DNA from 2 places in the Thermus sp. CCB_US3_UF1 genome. Region 2 is predicted to be linked to the other one. Evidence: riboswitches for the same ligand, from Rfam matches in the RefSeq annotation. Region 2 holds a riboswitch; the other holds the start of a gene.

Region 1 (7,193 bases), 750 kb from region 2:
CCCACCAACCACCTGGACCCCCGCTACGCCCTGGAGGTTCTGCTCCTCTTCCGTGCCCTGGCCTATGAGGGGAGGGGGGTGCTGGCCGTGCTTCACGATCTCAACCTGGCTTCCCTTTTCGCCAACCGTCTTCTCCTCCTCAAAGGGGGACGGGTTTTGGCCTATGGCAGCCCGGAGGCGGTGCTCTGTCCTGAGCTTCTGGAGGAGGCTTACGAGGTGCCTTTTTATGCCCTGGCCCATGGGGGGGTATCCCTTTTCCTGCCTGTTCCCCGGGAGGTGGTCCGTGGAACCTGAACACGCCCAGGAGGTGGCCCGGCTTTCCCCTACCCGCTACCTGGCCCGTTGCGCCTGCCATGGGGGTACCTACCATCTCCATTGGGATGCGGGCACCTTTCGCCTTAACCAGGAGGGCATCGCTTTCTTGATGAGGGTTTTGCAGGAAGTTCTAGAGAATGGCACCGGAGGGGTGGTCTGGTTGGGTTCCGTGGGCCTCCGCTTTGGACCGGAGGAGGGGGAGGAACTTCTCCGCCTTCTCCGCGCGGGTTTGGCCTTGCCTTGGGATAGACCAGTTTTTTGGTTTCGGCAGATCCACTGATGAGGGGGTCGTGTCAAGAGTTATGTGTAAGAGTCTGTGTACGGGGGGCATACCGCTCCTGAAGCATCTTCTCCAGCACCTCCTTCACCTCCGAGAACCCCTTTAGTTTCCGTTCTGCCCACCTCCCTTCCTGCCTCTCCGACTCCAGGTAAAGAAGCTTGTACACCGCCTCTTCCTTAGGAAACTTGTGGTCCCGCACCTTCGTCCCCCGCCGCACTTCCCGGATAAACCGCTCCATCAGGTTGGTGCTCCGCAGGTACGGCCAAAGCACCTTGGGGTACCCGTAGAACCGCAGGAAGGCCCCCGAATCCTGTACCCAAAGCCCCACCACCCCCGGGTACCGCGAACCCCAGGCGGCCTTCACCTCCTCCAAGGCCCCAAGAGCTTCTTCCCGGCTCTCCGCCCCGTACACCCGCCTCAGGTCCTCCGCCAGCAGGCCCCGGTCCCGCGCCCGCACCTGGGACAGGCTCCACCGCACCCCGTGCACCACGCACCGCTGCCATTCCGCCTGAGGGTAGACCCTGCGGATCGCTTCAGGAAGCCCGGGCAGCCCGTCGGTGATGAAGAGCAATACCCGCCGCAGGCCCCGCTGCCAAAGCTCCCCCAGGACCCCCTCCCATCCCAGGGCGCTCTCCGTGGGCAACAGCCAAAACCCCAGGACCCGCCTCTCCCCATTAGGGGCGATGCCCAGGGCCACATACACGCTTTCCCGTACGATCCCTTCTCCTTCCCTGAAGACCTTTAGGGAAAGCCCGTCCAGGTAGACGAAGGCCATCTCCTCGGGCAAAGGCCGGGTGCGGAAGGCTCCTGCCGCCTCCAGGACCTCGTCCGTCAGGGCGCTCAGGGTCTCGTGGGAGTAGCGGTGGCCTAAGAGCAGGCTCAGTATCTCGGCCGCCTTGCGCTGACTGACCCCGGCGGCGTAAAGGGCTACCGCCACTTCCCCCACGTCCACCAGGCGGCGGACGTAGGGCTTAAGGAAAGCCGGGTAATACCGAGATTCCCGATCCCTAGGGACCTTCAGGTCCACCTGGCCGAAGGTGGTCTCCAGCTTGCGGGGGTAGTAGCCGTTCCTGCGGCCTCCGTGCACCTGCAAGAAGGCCGTCCGGTCCAGCTCCAGAACCGTCTGCAGAACCTCGGCTACTGTCTCCCGCACCGCTTCCCTCAGCAAGATCCGCAAGGTATCCTGGTCCACGGGGCACCTCCTCGTGCTAAGGTGTGCCCCCCTATTAAACACGGACCCTTACACATAAATCCTTACACGACCGATGAGGGGTGAAAGATGCGTAGGGTTTTCTTTGCTTTCCTGTTTACAGCCGTCGCCCTGGCGCAACAGGGGACGTGCCCTGGAGAAAGGGTTCCCCACGACCTTGGGGAAGTCTGCCTTTCCAAAGTGCCTGACCGGGTGGCGGCCTTGGATTGGAGGCCTCTGGAAGACCTCTTGCTTCTGGGGGTTAGGCCTGTGGCCGGGGCGGACCTGGCTGACTTCCCCAAATGGGTGAAGGTTCCCCTTCCCCAAGGGATCGCGGATCTAGGTGGGCGCACCGCCCCCAACCTTGAGCGCCTCCTTGCCTTGAGGCCTGACCTGATCCTGGGCTACACGGGCTTTCAAGGCCGTCTCTATCCGGAGCTGTCCCGCATCGCCCCCACGGCCCTCTACGATTACCTGCCTTCGGAGGGGCAGCTTGCTGCCATGCGCCGACACTTCCTGCTCCATGCCCAGCTGGTGGGCAAGGCCAAGGAGGGGGAGAGGATACTCTCGGATTTAGACCGCTTTCTGGCCCAGGCCCGGGAGCGCTTGGAGCAGAGGGGGCTCGGGGGTAGGCCCTTCCTCCTGGTGCAAGCCTGGGCCAGGGACAAGGTGTACAACATCTTCACCCGCTCCACCTTGGCCTCCGAGGTCCTGGAGGCCGTGGGTCTGCGCAACGCCTGGACGGGGAAGGCTGAGGCTTACGGTCTTTCCCGGGTAGGGCCCGAAGGGCTGGTGCGCCTGGTGCGGGAGAACCCAGGGGTGCAGGTGTTGCTCATCGCCCAGCCGGGAAACAACCCCCTGGCTGACCCTGCCATTGGGCCCCTGCTCCGCCTCCAGGGGGCCCGGGTCCATCCCATGGATCCGGCCACCTGGACCTACGGGGGTCCCCTTTCGGTTCGGGTACTGGTGGAGGAGGCGTTGCGGGTCCTTCTGGGGGGTAAACCATGAGCCAAGGTGGCCTTGCATTCACCCCCATTCCCGGGGCCTTCCCTGGAACATAGGTTAGGGAAGGGGCCCTGGGGCCCTTCTCCCAGGGACCCGGGGGTAGCTTGGCCTTTGACCCCCCTTTCCCGAGGGGGGGCAAGGGGGAAGCCTTGGGTGTGGCCTGGTGGGCCTCCTGCCCTAACATCGAGATGATGCCCATCCTCCTTGACCCCCCACACAACCCATGGTAGCCTCCCCTTCAGGGTGCCCAATACCTGGGGTGCCCTGGCCGCGATGCCAGGCCGACAGGCCTGGACGCCCCTTGGCGGTGGGGGAAGTCCGGTGAGAGTCCGGCGCTGTCCCGCAACGGTAACCGGTCCTACCTGGCCGGAAGCCCGAGTACCCGCTTCGCGGTCCTGCCCCGTAGCCCTCGAGGCAAGGGTGAAGGTGGTGATGCCTGTGGGACCTTAGACCCAAGTCTCCCCAAAATCCGTAGGGCGGAACCCTTGTGGTCCGCTAGGCTTTAGGTTCCTGGGGCGGAGGTTTTCCTTCCGCAAGGACAGAGGAGGTTTGCGTGCGGGAAACCCGCATGGTCCACCTGGTGTTTCCCGGTGAGACCAACCACTACGGCACCCTTTTCGGCGGCACGGTCATGGCCTGGATGGACCAGGCGGCCTTCGTGGCCGCCACCCGCCACGCGAGGCGCAAGGTGGTTACCGTCCATTCCGACGCCGTGGACTTCCAGCGCCCGGTGCCCCTGGGCTCCATCGTGGAGCTGGTGGCCCGGGTGGTGGGGGTGGGGCGTACCTCCATGCGGGTGGCGGTGGAGCTTTGGGTGGAGCCCTTGGAGGGGGATAGGTACCTGGCGGCCAAGGGTGGGTTCGTGCTGGTGGCCTTGGATGGGGAGGGGCGGCCTGCGCCGGTCCCTCCCCTGGAAGGGGTGAAGGAATGACGGTGAGGACTTTGGCCTACGGTTTTCCCCGGCTGGGTCCGGACCGGGAGTATAAGCGCCTTTTGGAAGGCTTCTGGTCCGGGGAGGTGTCGGAGGAGGCCTTCCGGCAGGGGCTAGAGGGGTTGGAGGCCCTGCGGCTTGCGGCCTACCGCCGCCATGTGGACCTCTACCCCGTGGGGGAGATGAGCCTCTACGATCCCCTGCTGGACCTGGCGGTGATGGTGGGGGTCTACCCCATAGACCCCCAGGACCTGGGGGCCTACTACGCCCTGGCCCGGGGCAAGGGGGCCCTGCCCCTGCGGAAGTGGTTCGGCACCAACTACCACTACCTGGCCCCCCTGCTGCCCGAGGCGCCCCGCTACAAGCCCCACTGGAACAAGCCCCTGGAAGCCTTCCGCAAGCACCCTGAGGGGCTTCCCCACCTCCTTGGGCCCTATACCCTTCTCCGCCTGGCCCAAAACCCTCCAGAGGGAGGGGAGCGGGCCCGCCACCTCGAGGCCCTGGGCGAGGTCTACGCCGCCTTCCTTGGGGAACTCAAGGGGGCAGGGGCCCCCCTGGCCCTCCTGGAGGAGCCGGCCCTGGGCCTGGATGGGGCCGAGGAGGACCTCCCGGCCTTGGAAAGGGTTTATGGCCGCCTCCTGGAGGCCCTGCCCCTGGCCCTCCTCACCCCCTACCTCCTCCCCCGGCCGGAGGTGGGGGCGGGGCTTTACCCCCTTCCCTGGGCCGCGGCAAGCCGGGACCTCGAGGCCCCCCGGGGAGGCCCCAGGGTGCCCATCCTGGGGGTGGTGGAGGGGCAGGGGGTTTGGCGCACCCCCCTCCTGGAGGTGGCCCGCCGCCTGCGGGAGGCCTTGGGGGAGGGGGAGGTCTGGCTTGCCCCCCGGGCCCCCCTTTACCACCTGCCCTGGCGGGTGGGGTCCCCGCCCCCGGGTCTGGAGGGACGGCTGGCCTTTGCCGAGGAGAGGCTTGGGGAGCTTGCCCTCCTGGCCCGTCTCCTCCGGGGGGAGGAGGGGGCCCTGGCCGAGGCCCAGGCCTGGCGCGCCCCCGGGGAGCCCCCCAGGCTACCTCCCCTTTCCCCCCCTCCCGGGCCCCGTCCCCCGGGGCCTGTGCGCAAGGAAGCGCAAAGGGACCTCCCCCTGCCCCCCTTCCCCACCACCACCATCGGCAGCTTCCCCCAGACCCAGGAGCTACGCGCCCTCCGGGCCCGCTTCCGCTCGGGAAAGCTTTCCCCCGAGGCTTACGGGGAGGCCATACGGGAGGCCATCGCCCGGACCATCCGCTTCCAGGAGGCCGTGGGCCTGGACCTCCTGGTCCACGGGGAGCCGGAGCGGAGCGACATGGTGGAGTTCTTCGCCGAGCGGCTGGAGGGTTTCCACACCCACCCCTCGGGCTGGGTCCTCTCCTACGGCAGCCGGGTCTACCGCCCTCCCATCCTGGCGGGGCCGGTGCGGCGCAAGGGGCCCCTGGCCCTGGAGGAGCTCCGCTACGCCCAAAGCCTTACCCCCAAGCCCGTGAAGGCCATCCTCACCGGCCCCATCACCCTGGCCGCCTGGAGCTACCTGCCTGAGGGGGCCAGCTTCGCCGAGGCCGTCCTCCACCTGGCCGAGGCCATCGGGGAGGAGGTGCGGGCCCTGGAGGGGGCAGGCTTCCGCTTCCTGCAAATCGACGAGCCCGCCCTCCTGGAGAAGCTTCCCCTGCGGGCCGAGGCCCAGCCCGCCTATCTGGAGCTGGTGCGGGAGGCCTTCCGGCGGGCGGTGCCCGTGGGGCCGGGGGTGCAGGTCCACCTCCACCTCTGCTACTCCGAATACGCCGCCTTGAGGCCCTTTCTGGAGGCCATGGACCCCGATGTGGTGAGCCTCGAGGCCGCCCGGCAGGAGCCCCGCTTCCTGGGGGCCCTGGAGGGTCTGGACCTGGGCCTGGGGCCCGGGGCCTTCGACGTGCACTCCCCCCGGGCCGTGTCCCCGGAGGAGATGGAGGGGAGGCTCCTCGCCTACCTGGACCACATCCCCCCCTCCCGCCTCTGGGTCAACCCCGACTGCGGCCTCAAGACCCGTACCTGGCCCGAGGCCGAGGCCAACCTGAAGGCCATGGTGGAGGCGGCCCGGCGCCTTAGGGCCCGTTTTGGAGGCGAGGATGCTCACAGAACCTAGGGTCCACTACCGCCCCTACGAGTACCCGGGGCTTCTCCGCTTCCGGGATGCCATCCGGCACAGCTACTGGGTGCACACCGAGTTCAGCTACGCCGCCGACGTGCAGGACTACGCCCTGGTGGGGGAGGCCGAGCGGTCCCTGGTCCGGCGGGCCCTTCTCGCCATCTCCCAGGTGGAGCTTTCGGTGAAGCTCTTCTGGGCCCGGGTCTACGAGGTCTTCCCCAAGCCCGAGGTGGCCGAGGTGGGGATGACCTTTGCCGAAAGCGAGGTGCGCCACGCCAACGCCTACGCCCACCTCCTGGACCTCCTCTCCCTCTCGGAGGCCTTCCCCAAGGCCCTGGAGGAGCCCCCCCTGAAGGCGCGGCAGCGCCTCCTGGCCTCGGTGCTGGAGCGGGCCCGCGGGGGGAGCCTGCGGGAGTACGCCCTGGCCCTCCTCCTCTTCTCCGCCTTCACGGAGCACATCTCCCTCTTTTCCCAGTTCTACATCCTCATGGCCCTGAACCGCCGCCAGGGGCGGTTCAAGGGGATCTCCAACGCCATCGAGGCCACCAGCAAGGAGGAAAACCTGCATGGGCTCTTTGGGGTGGAGCTTCTCCGCCTGCTCAGGATGGAGCGGCCCGAGCTTTTCGTGGGCTTTGACGAGGAGGCCCTGGGCTTTGCCCAGGAACTCTTCCGGGCCGAAGAGGACCTCCTCTCCTGGCTTTTCGCCGGAGGGGAGCCCGAGGCCGTTGCCTTCGCCGAGGTGCGGGAGTTTCTCAAGGCCCGCTACAACGAGGTCCTGGCCCTCCACGGCCTGCCCAGGCCCTTTGCGGTGAAGGAGGAGCTCCTTCGGGACACGGACTGGTTTGCCCTGGAGCTTTTGGCGGACAAAGAGGTGGACTTCTTCAACAAGCGCTCCGTGGCCTACGCCCGGAGGGTGCAGAGCTACGATCCGGAAAGCCTTTTCTAGGAGGATGGCATGCGGAAGACGAAGCGGGAGTATGAACCCTGGTACTGGGCCAACGAATGGACCCGGCTCTACATGAGCCGGGGCTACCTCCTCCCCGGGGTTTCCGTGGAGGAGCGGGTGCGGCAGATCGCCAGGCGGGCCGAGGCCCTGACCCGGATCGAGGGGTTTGCCGAGAAGTTTGAGCGCTACATGGCCCGCGGCTGGTACTCCCTGGCCACCCCCATCTGGGCCAACTACGGCCTTGGGCGGGGCCTTCCCATCTCCTGCTATGGCACCTACGTGGAGGACGACACCGCCTCCATCCTGAGGGCCGTGGCCGAGATCGGGATGATGAGCAAGCAAGGAGGGGGGACCTCGGTCTACCTGGGCAACCTTCG
Region 2 (7,193 bases):
GGAGGACCCCCGGGTCTTCCTGGAAAGGGCCCAGGAGGCCGCGGCCCGGCTTCTGGCCCAGCTTACCCCCTCCTAGCCCTTCACCGACCCCGCCAGGAGCCCCCGCAGGAAGTACCGCCCCAGGAAGATGTAGACCAAAAGGGTGGGCAGGGCGGCCAGGATGGCCCCGGCCATGGGCAGGTTCCACTTCACCGCCTCCCCTCCCGCCAGCTGGGCCAGGGCCACGGTGATGGGCTGGCTTTCGGGACGGGTAAGGGTGACGGCGAAGAGGAACTCGTTCCAGATCTGCGTGAACTGCCAGATGGCCACCACCACGAAGGCGGGGGCGGAAAGGGGCAGGATCACGTGGCGGAAAACCCCAAAGAACCCGGCCCCATCCATGCGGGCGGCCTCCACCAGCTCGTCGGGGATTTCCGAGTAGTAGTTCTTGAAAATCAGGGTCACGATGGGGATGCCGTAGACCACGTGCACCAGGACCAGCCCCCCCAGGGTTCCGTAGAGGCCGATGGCCTTCACGAACTGGAAAAGGGGGATGAGGACGCTCTGGTAGGGGATGAACATCCCGAAGAGCATGAAGGCGAAGAGGAGGTCCGAACCGCGGAAGGGCCACTTGGCCAGCACATAGCCGTTTAGGGCCCCCACCAGGGCGGAAAGCAGGGTGGCGGAGAGGGCCAGCACCAAGGAGTTTTGGAACTTGGGCCGGAAGGCTTCCCAGGCGATGCGGAAGCTCTCCCAGTAGACGGGGTCAGGCCAGCGCCAGACGGTATCCAGGGTGATCTTGGCGGGCTCCTTGAGGGCGGTGAGGACCACCAGGTAGACGGGCAGGAGGAAGAAGCCCGTCATGAGGAGCAAAAAGGCGTAGAGGAAAATCCGTCCCATCAGCGCCGCACCTCCTTCCTCAGCTGGCTCGCCAGGTAGGGGATGACCACCCCCGCCACCAGGAGGAGGAGGAGGATGCCGATGGCGGCCCCCTTGGCGAACTGGTTCCCCCGGAAGGCCAGGAGGTACATGTAGATGGCCGGAACGTCGGTGGGGGCATAGTCCAGCCCGGCCATGGCGAAGATGAGGTCAAAGATCTTCAGGGCAATGTGCCCCAAGACGATCATGGCCGAGAGGGTGATGGGGGCCAAGAGGGGGAGGATCACATGGCGGTAGGTCTGCCAGGGGCTGGCCCCGTCTACCTTGGCCGCCTCCAAGACCTCCACCGGGATCCCCCTGAGCCCCGCCAGGTAAAGGGCCATGGTGTACCCGGACATCTGCCACACCGCCGCCAGGATCACCCCCACCAGGGCCAGGCTGAACCCGTGGGGCTCGGGGTAGGGGAGGAGGTGGACGCGGCTGCCCACGGTCAGGGCCCAGAGGAGGAGGACCCCTCCGGAAAGGAGGGCCCAGAAGCGCCGCCTTTTTTCCCCTTCCCGGTGGGCCCGCCAGGCCACGTAGAGGAGGACAAGCCCCACCACCCAAGCGGTGTAGAGGGGCAGGCGGTTCCAGTCAAAGACCAGGACCTGCTCCCGGGTGGTGAGCCAGGGGAAGGCCAGGGGGGGTAGGCCCAAAAGGGTGGGAAGGACGTTCACCCCTCCTTGGGGCTGGAGGAGCCAGCGCCAGATGGTGCCCGTGACGACGAAGGAGAGAGCCATGGGGAAGAGGAAGACCGTGCGGAAAAACCCCTCCCCCCTGGGGCCTTGGTCCAGGGCCACCGCCAGGAGGAGGCCTAGGCCCAGGCTTCCCGCCATGAAGAAGAGGGTGAAGAAGACCAGGTTGATGACGCTTTGGCGGAAGCGGGTCTCCACGAAGCCGGTGAAGAGCTCCCGGTAGTTTTCCAAGCCCACAAACTGGAGTTCCGGCCTAAGGGCTAAGGCCTGGGCGGGATTTTTCCCCCAGTCGGTAAAGGAGACCCAAAGGTTCTGCCCGATGAACCCGTAGACGAAGATCCCCACCGCCACCAAGGAGGGGAGGAGGACCAAAAGGGCCGTGATGCGGTCGCGCATGCTGCCTCGGGGAAAACCCCGTGGGGGTAAAGCCCCCACGGGGCCGAAGGGGCCTTACCGGCCCAGGCCCACCTGGTTGGCGATGGCCTGGGCGGCGTTGGCCGCCGCCTGCGGGTTTTTGCTCTGCAGGAAGATTTCCATCACCGTGCCGAACTGGCTCATGAAGCTCTCGGGGGCCACCGCCCCGTGGACCAGGGAGCCCACGATGCGGTTGGACTTCCAGTCCTTCATGGCCGACTGGCCGTAGGCGTTGTACTTGGCCGGGTCGGAGTCCAGCCGGGCGGCGATGGAACCCTTGAGGGGGTTGAAGGTGTCCTGCCCCTCCTTGGAGCCCACCAGCCGGAGCCAGTTGAGGGTGTTCTGGCGGTTCTTGGCCCCCTTGGGCAGGCCGAAGGAGTCGGAGAGCATCATGAAGATCCCCGAGGTGCCGGGGGAGGGAGCCCAGGCGAAGTCGGTGCCGGGGCGGAGCTTCAGGGTGGTGGCCATGTAGCCCGCGGCCCAGTCCCCCATGATGTTGAAGGCCGCCTGGCCCTGGACCACCCGGTCCACGGCCTGCTGCCAGGAGAGGCCAGCGGCGTCCTTATTGGCGCAGTCCAGCACCTTGCCGAAGGTTTCCCACACCGCCACCGCCTTGGGGTCGGTGAACTTCAGCTTCCCGTTCCAGAGGTTGTTCCAGCCGTCCGCCCCCAGGAGGGCCAGGGCCACGCTCTCCCAGAGGTGCTGCTGGGTCCAGTTCTCCCCTAGGGCCAAGGGGGCCTGCAGGCCCTTGCGCTTGAGGGTTTCGCAGGTGGAGAGGAACTCGGCCCAGGTGCGGGGCGGGTTCACCCCCCATTCCCGCAGCTTGGCGGGGATGTACCACATGACGTTGGAGCGGTGGATGTTCACCGGCACGCTCCAGATCCCGCCCTTGTAGGAGATCAGGTCAATGAGCCCCTTGGGGAAGGCCTGGAGCCACCCCTCCTGGCGGAAGAGGCCCGTGAGGTCCTCCATCCTGTCGGCCACCACCCAGGTACCGATGAGCTCCATGCCCGCATGCACCTGGAAGCTATCGGGGGGGTCACCGCCCAGCATCCTGGTCTTGAGCACCGCCTTGGCGTTCACCCCGGCGCCCCCGGTGACCGTGGCGTTGATGACCTCCACGTTGGGGTAGCGTTGCTTGTAGAGCCGGATGAGGGCCTCGAGGGCCGGCCCCTCGTCCCCCGCCCACCAGGAGAAGATCTCCAGCTTGCCCGTCTGGGCCAGGGCGCTAAGCCCCAATACCATGCCGATCGCCCAAAGCCACTTCCTCATACCTACCTCCATTGCGACGTGGGCTTTCCGCCCACAGGCCGCCCAGCTCAAAGAAGCGGGCCAGAAACAGGCTGGCCCCTCCTACCGCCGCCGCCAGATGCCCGTAGGCCGAGGGGTGCACCGGGAGGGAGCGGTGGGTGGGCAAAAAGGCGTGGGCCTCGAGGGCCTGGCGTAGGGGTTCTTCCAAGAGGGGGAAGAGCTCTGCGGCCTTCCCCCCCACCACCACCCGGGCCGGGTCGTAGGCCACGGCCAGGTTGGCCACGAACCGCCCCAGGGCCTCGCCCAGTTGGCGGATGACCTGTAGGGCCAAGGGGTCGCCCTCCCGGGCCAGGGCGTGCAGGGCGTCCCAGTCCCCTGCCTTCCCCCCCAGGGCCTGGTAGCGGGCCAGGAGGGACCCCAGGCCCAGCTCCCGCTCCAGGCACCCCCGGCGCCCGCAGGCGCAAAGGGTTTCCCCGCTCCCCAGCCAGTGGCCCACCTCCCCCGCCGCCCCCCCGGTTCCCCGCAGGAGGCGGCCTTCGGCCACCACCCCCACCCCCAGGCCCGTGCTGAGAACCAGGTAGGCCAGGTTGGCCTCACCGTGGAAGAACACCTCGGAGAGGGCCGAGGCCTTGGCGTCGTTTTCCGGCAGGACGGGGAAGGGCAGGGGGGCAAGGAAGGGCTTTAGGTCCAGGTCCTCCCAGCCCAGATTGGGGGCCTTGAGCAGGCGTAGCCCCACCACCACCCCGGGCAGGGTGAAGCCCAGCCCCAAGGCCCCTTGGGCCCGGGGGAGGACCTCCTGCCAAAGCCGTTCCAGGCGCTCCTTGGGCCCGGCTTGGGGGGCGTGGCGCCACTCCAGGGTCCAAAGCACCTCCCCCCGCCAGTCCAGGGCCAGGAGGACCGTACCCTCCACCCCCACCTCGGCCCCCAGGGCGAAGCGGGCTCGAGGGCGCAGGTGGAGGAGGGTGCCGGGGCGGCCCACAGGGGGTGAGGTGAAGGCCCCCTCTTCCAGGAGGCCTTCCTGCAAAAGCTCGTCCACCAGGCGGCTCACCGCGCTCTTGGCCAGGCCGGTAAGGCGGGAAAGCTCCGCCCGGGTGAGGGGGCCCCGCCGCAGGTGGCCCAGGATGGCCCGGCGGTTGAGCCTGCGGATTTCCTGCGTATCCCCCTTGCGCACCCCACCTCCTTAGTTCGTTCTCAGGACTAAGTAAATCACCCACCGGGTTTCCCGTCAAGCCCTTGCCTTTTGCCAAGCTTGGCCTTAGCCTCCTCTTAAGGCCCGCTAGGGCCCTAAAGCCAGGTCCCGTTGCCCTGGTGCCTGGGCGCGTAGTCCAGGCTTAAAGTGGGGAAGTCCGGTGCAAGTCCGGCGCTGTCCCGCAACGGTAACCGGCCCCGCACCATGCCTTCCGCCGCAGGCCGGAAGCCCGAATACCTGCCAGGGCCGCCCGCCATGCCCCATGGGCGGGCACCTCACGCGGATGGGGGGAGCGATGGGGGTGCACCCGCGGTATGCGCCCCTGCCGTTTTCCCGGCAGGGGTTTTCCCTACCTCCCCCGGGCCTGGCCCTAGCGGCCTTAGGGAGGTAGGCATGAAAAGGGTACTGGCTCTCTTGGCGGTTTTCTTGGCCTTGGCTTGGGCTTTCCCCCTTACCCTCACCGACGACCTGGGGCGCACGGTGACCCTGAAGGCCCCCCCCAAGCGGGTGGTTTCCATGCTCCCCTCGGTGACGGAAACCCTTTGCGCCCTGGGGGCTTGCGACCGCCTGGTGGCCACCGACGACTACTCCGACTGGCCCGAAAGGGTGAAGGCCCTGCCCAAGGCCGGGGGGCTTTACAACCCCAACCCCGAGCTCATCGTTTCCTTGAAGCCCGATCTGGTGCTGGTTTCCAAGTATGGCCGCCTCTACGAGACCCTGGAGCGGGCGGGGCTTGCGGTCTACGCGGTGCGCACCGAGACCTACGAGGACATCTTCCGCACCACCCGCACCCTGGGCCGGCTCCTGGGGATGGAGGCCCAGGCGGAGCGCCTGGTGGCCCAGATCCAGCGGGAGGTCTACGGGGAGGAGTCCCGGGCCGCCCAGGCCAAGGCCCGTCCCCGGGTGTACTACGAGATCGATCCCACCCCCTACACCGTGGGGCCGGAGAGCTTCATCGGGGTGCTCATCGCCAAGGCCCGGGGGGTGAACATCGTTCCCAAGGAGCTGGGCCTTTTCCCCAAGATCGCCCCCGAGTTCGTGGTGGAGAAGAACCCCGAGGTCATCGTGGCCACCTACCCCAACGCCCAGGAAACCCTCCGCACCCGCCCGGGCTGGAGCCGGGTGAGCGCGGTGCAAAGGGGGCGGATCTGCGTCTTCACCGGAGGCCAGGACAGCCTCCTCTCCCGCCCCGGCCCCCGGGTGGCCCAGGGGCTTAGGCTTCTGGTGGACTGCTTCCACGGACGGTAGGCCATGACCCAGGCCCTTCCCCTGGCCCTGAGGCGGAGCCTGGTCTTCGCCTGGCTCCTCCTCCTCCTGGGCCTGGCCCTGGTCCTAGGGGTGGCCTTGGGGGCGGTGAGCCTCCCCCCCCAGGAGGTGCTCCGGGCCCTTCTGGGCCAGGGGGAAAACCCCATCGTCACCGAGATGCGCCTGCCCCGGGTCCTGGGGGGGATGCTGGTGGGGGCGGCCTTGGGGGTGGCGGGGGCGGCTTTCCAGGGCCTCTTCCGCAACCCCCTGGCCGACCCTTACCTCATGGGTTCGGCCGCAGGGGCGGCCTTCGCCGTGGCCCTCCTGGCGGCCCTCCTGGGTGGGCTTTCCCCCGCTTTTGCCCAGCACGCCGTCTTCCAGTCCCTGCCCCTTTCCGCCACCCTTTTCGGTTTCCTTGGGGCCCTTCTGGCCACGCTTCTCACCCTCCTCCTGGCTGGGGGTGTGGCCAGGACGGGGGAGCTGGTCCTGGCGGGGGTGGTGGTGGGGAGCGTTCTCACCGGGGCCACCACCTACCTGATGCTGCAGGACGCGGACCGGGTGCGGGCCGTCTTCGCCTACACCCTGGGCAACCTGGCCTTCGTGGGCTGGCCGGGGGTCAAGGCCTTGGCCTTCTTCCTGGCCTTGGCCCTGCCTTGCCTTTTCCTCCTGGGCCGGGTCCTCAACGCCCTCCAGCTGGGGGAGGAGACGGCCAAGAGCCTGGGGCTTCCCCTGGAGGCCCTGAAGCTTCTGCTCCTCATGGCCTCGAGCCTCCTCACCGCGGCGGCCGTGGCCCAGGCGGGGATCATCGGCTTCGTGGGCCTGGTCACCCCCCACGTCCTGAGGCGGCTTCTGGGGGAGGACTACCGCCTCCTCCTGCCCGCCAGCGCCCTGGGGGGGGCGGTCCTCCTCTCCCTGGCCGACCTCCTGGCCCGCACCCTCACCCGGCCCGCGGAGCTCCCCGTGGGGGTGGTGACCACCCTGCTGGGCGGGCCCTTCTTCCTCTACCTGATGTGGAGGCGGCGTGGCCGGGCTTGAGGCCAAGGGCATCTGGGGCCCCTTCGCCCTCTTGGGGGTGGACCTGGCCCTAAGGCCAGGGGAGTGGCTGGCCCTCCTTGGCCCCAACGGCTCGGGCAAGAGCACCCTGCTTCGGGTGATGGCGGGCCTCCTCCGGCCCAAGGCGGGGGAGGTCTTCCTGGAGGGCCGTACCCTTCGGGCCTACGGGAGCTACCGCCGGGGCCAGCTTCTCGCCTACCTGCCCCAAAGCGGCCCCTACCCGGAAGGCCTCCTGGTGGAGGAGGTGGTGCGCCTAGGCCGGCTTCCCCACCTAGGGCTTTGGGGGCGGGAGACCCGGGAGGACCGGGAGGCCGTGGCCTGGGCCCTGGAGGTGACGGGGACCCTTTCCTTCCGCCACCGCCCCCTCGGCACCCTTTCCGGGGGGGAGCGCCAACGGGTCCTCCTGGCCCGGGCCCTGGCGGCCAGGCCCCGCTACCTCCTCCTGGACG

What was found. A riboswitch is a leader RNA that binds a small molecule or an ion and turns the genes downstream of it on or off. The one in region 2 is predicted to bind cobalamin.
Region 1: another riboswitch for cobalamin. It lies ahead of TCCBUS3UF1_RS01000 (acyl-CoA thioesterase); the one in region 2 lies ahead of TCCBUS3UF1_RS04900 (ABC transporter substrate-binding protein).

What each region holds. Positions count from the first base shown of each region.
Region 1 is NC_017278.1:228,135-235,327, forward strand. Features, by position in the region: gene TCCBUS3UF1_RS00980 (ABC transporter ATP-binding protein) at 1-294, shown strand, start outside; gene TCCBUS3UF1_RS00990 (IS256-like element ISTth4 family transposase) at 609-1,829, opposite strand; gene TCCBUS3UF1_RS00995 (iron-siderophore ABC transporter substrate-binding protein) at 1,998-2,792, shown strand; cobalamin riboswitch at 3,059-3,194, shown strand; gene TCCBUS3UF1_RS01000 (acyl-CoA thioesterase) at 3,358-3,720, shown strand; gene metE (5-methyltetrahydropteroyltriglutamate--homocysteine S-methyltransferase) at 3,717-5,867, shown strand; gene TCCBUS3UF1_RS01010 (ribonucleotide-diphosphate reductase subunit beta) at 5,851-6,816, shown strand; gene TCCBUS3UF1_RS01015 (LAGLIDADG family homing endonuclease) at 6,826-7,193, shown strand, end outside.
Region 2 is NC_017278.1:975,228-982,420, forward strand. Features, by position in the region: gene TCCBUS3UF1_RS04875 (protoglobin domain-containing protein) at 1-76, shown strand, start outside; gene TCCBUS3UF1_RS04880 (carbohydrate ABC transporter permease) at 73-879, opposite strand; gene TCCBUS3UF1_RS04885 (carbohydrate ABC transporter permease) at 879-1,988, opposite strand; gene TCCBUS3UF1_RS04890 (ABC transporter substrate-binding protein) at 2,043-3,278, opposite strand; gene TCCBUS3UF1_RS04895 (ROK family transcriptional regulator) at 3,235-4,428, opposite strand; cobalamin riboswitch at 4,547-4,706, shown strand; gene TCCBUS3UF1_RS04900 (ABC transporter substrate-binding protein) at 4,840-5,694, shown strand; gene TCCBUS3UF1_RS04905 (iron ABC transporter permease) at 5,698-6,726, shown strand; gene TCCBUS3UF1_RS04910 (ABC transporter ATP-binding protein) at 6,713-7,193, shown strand, end outside.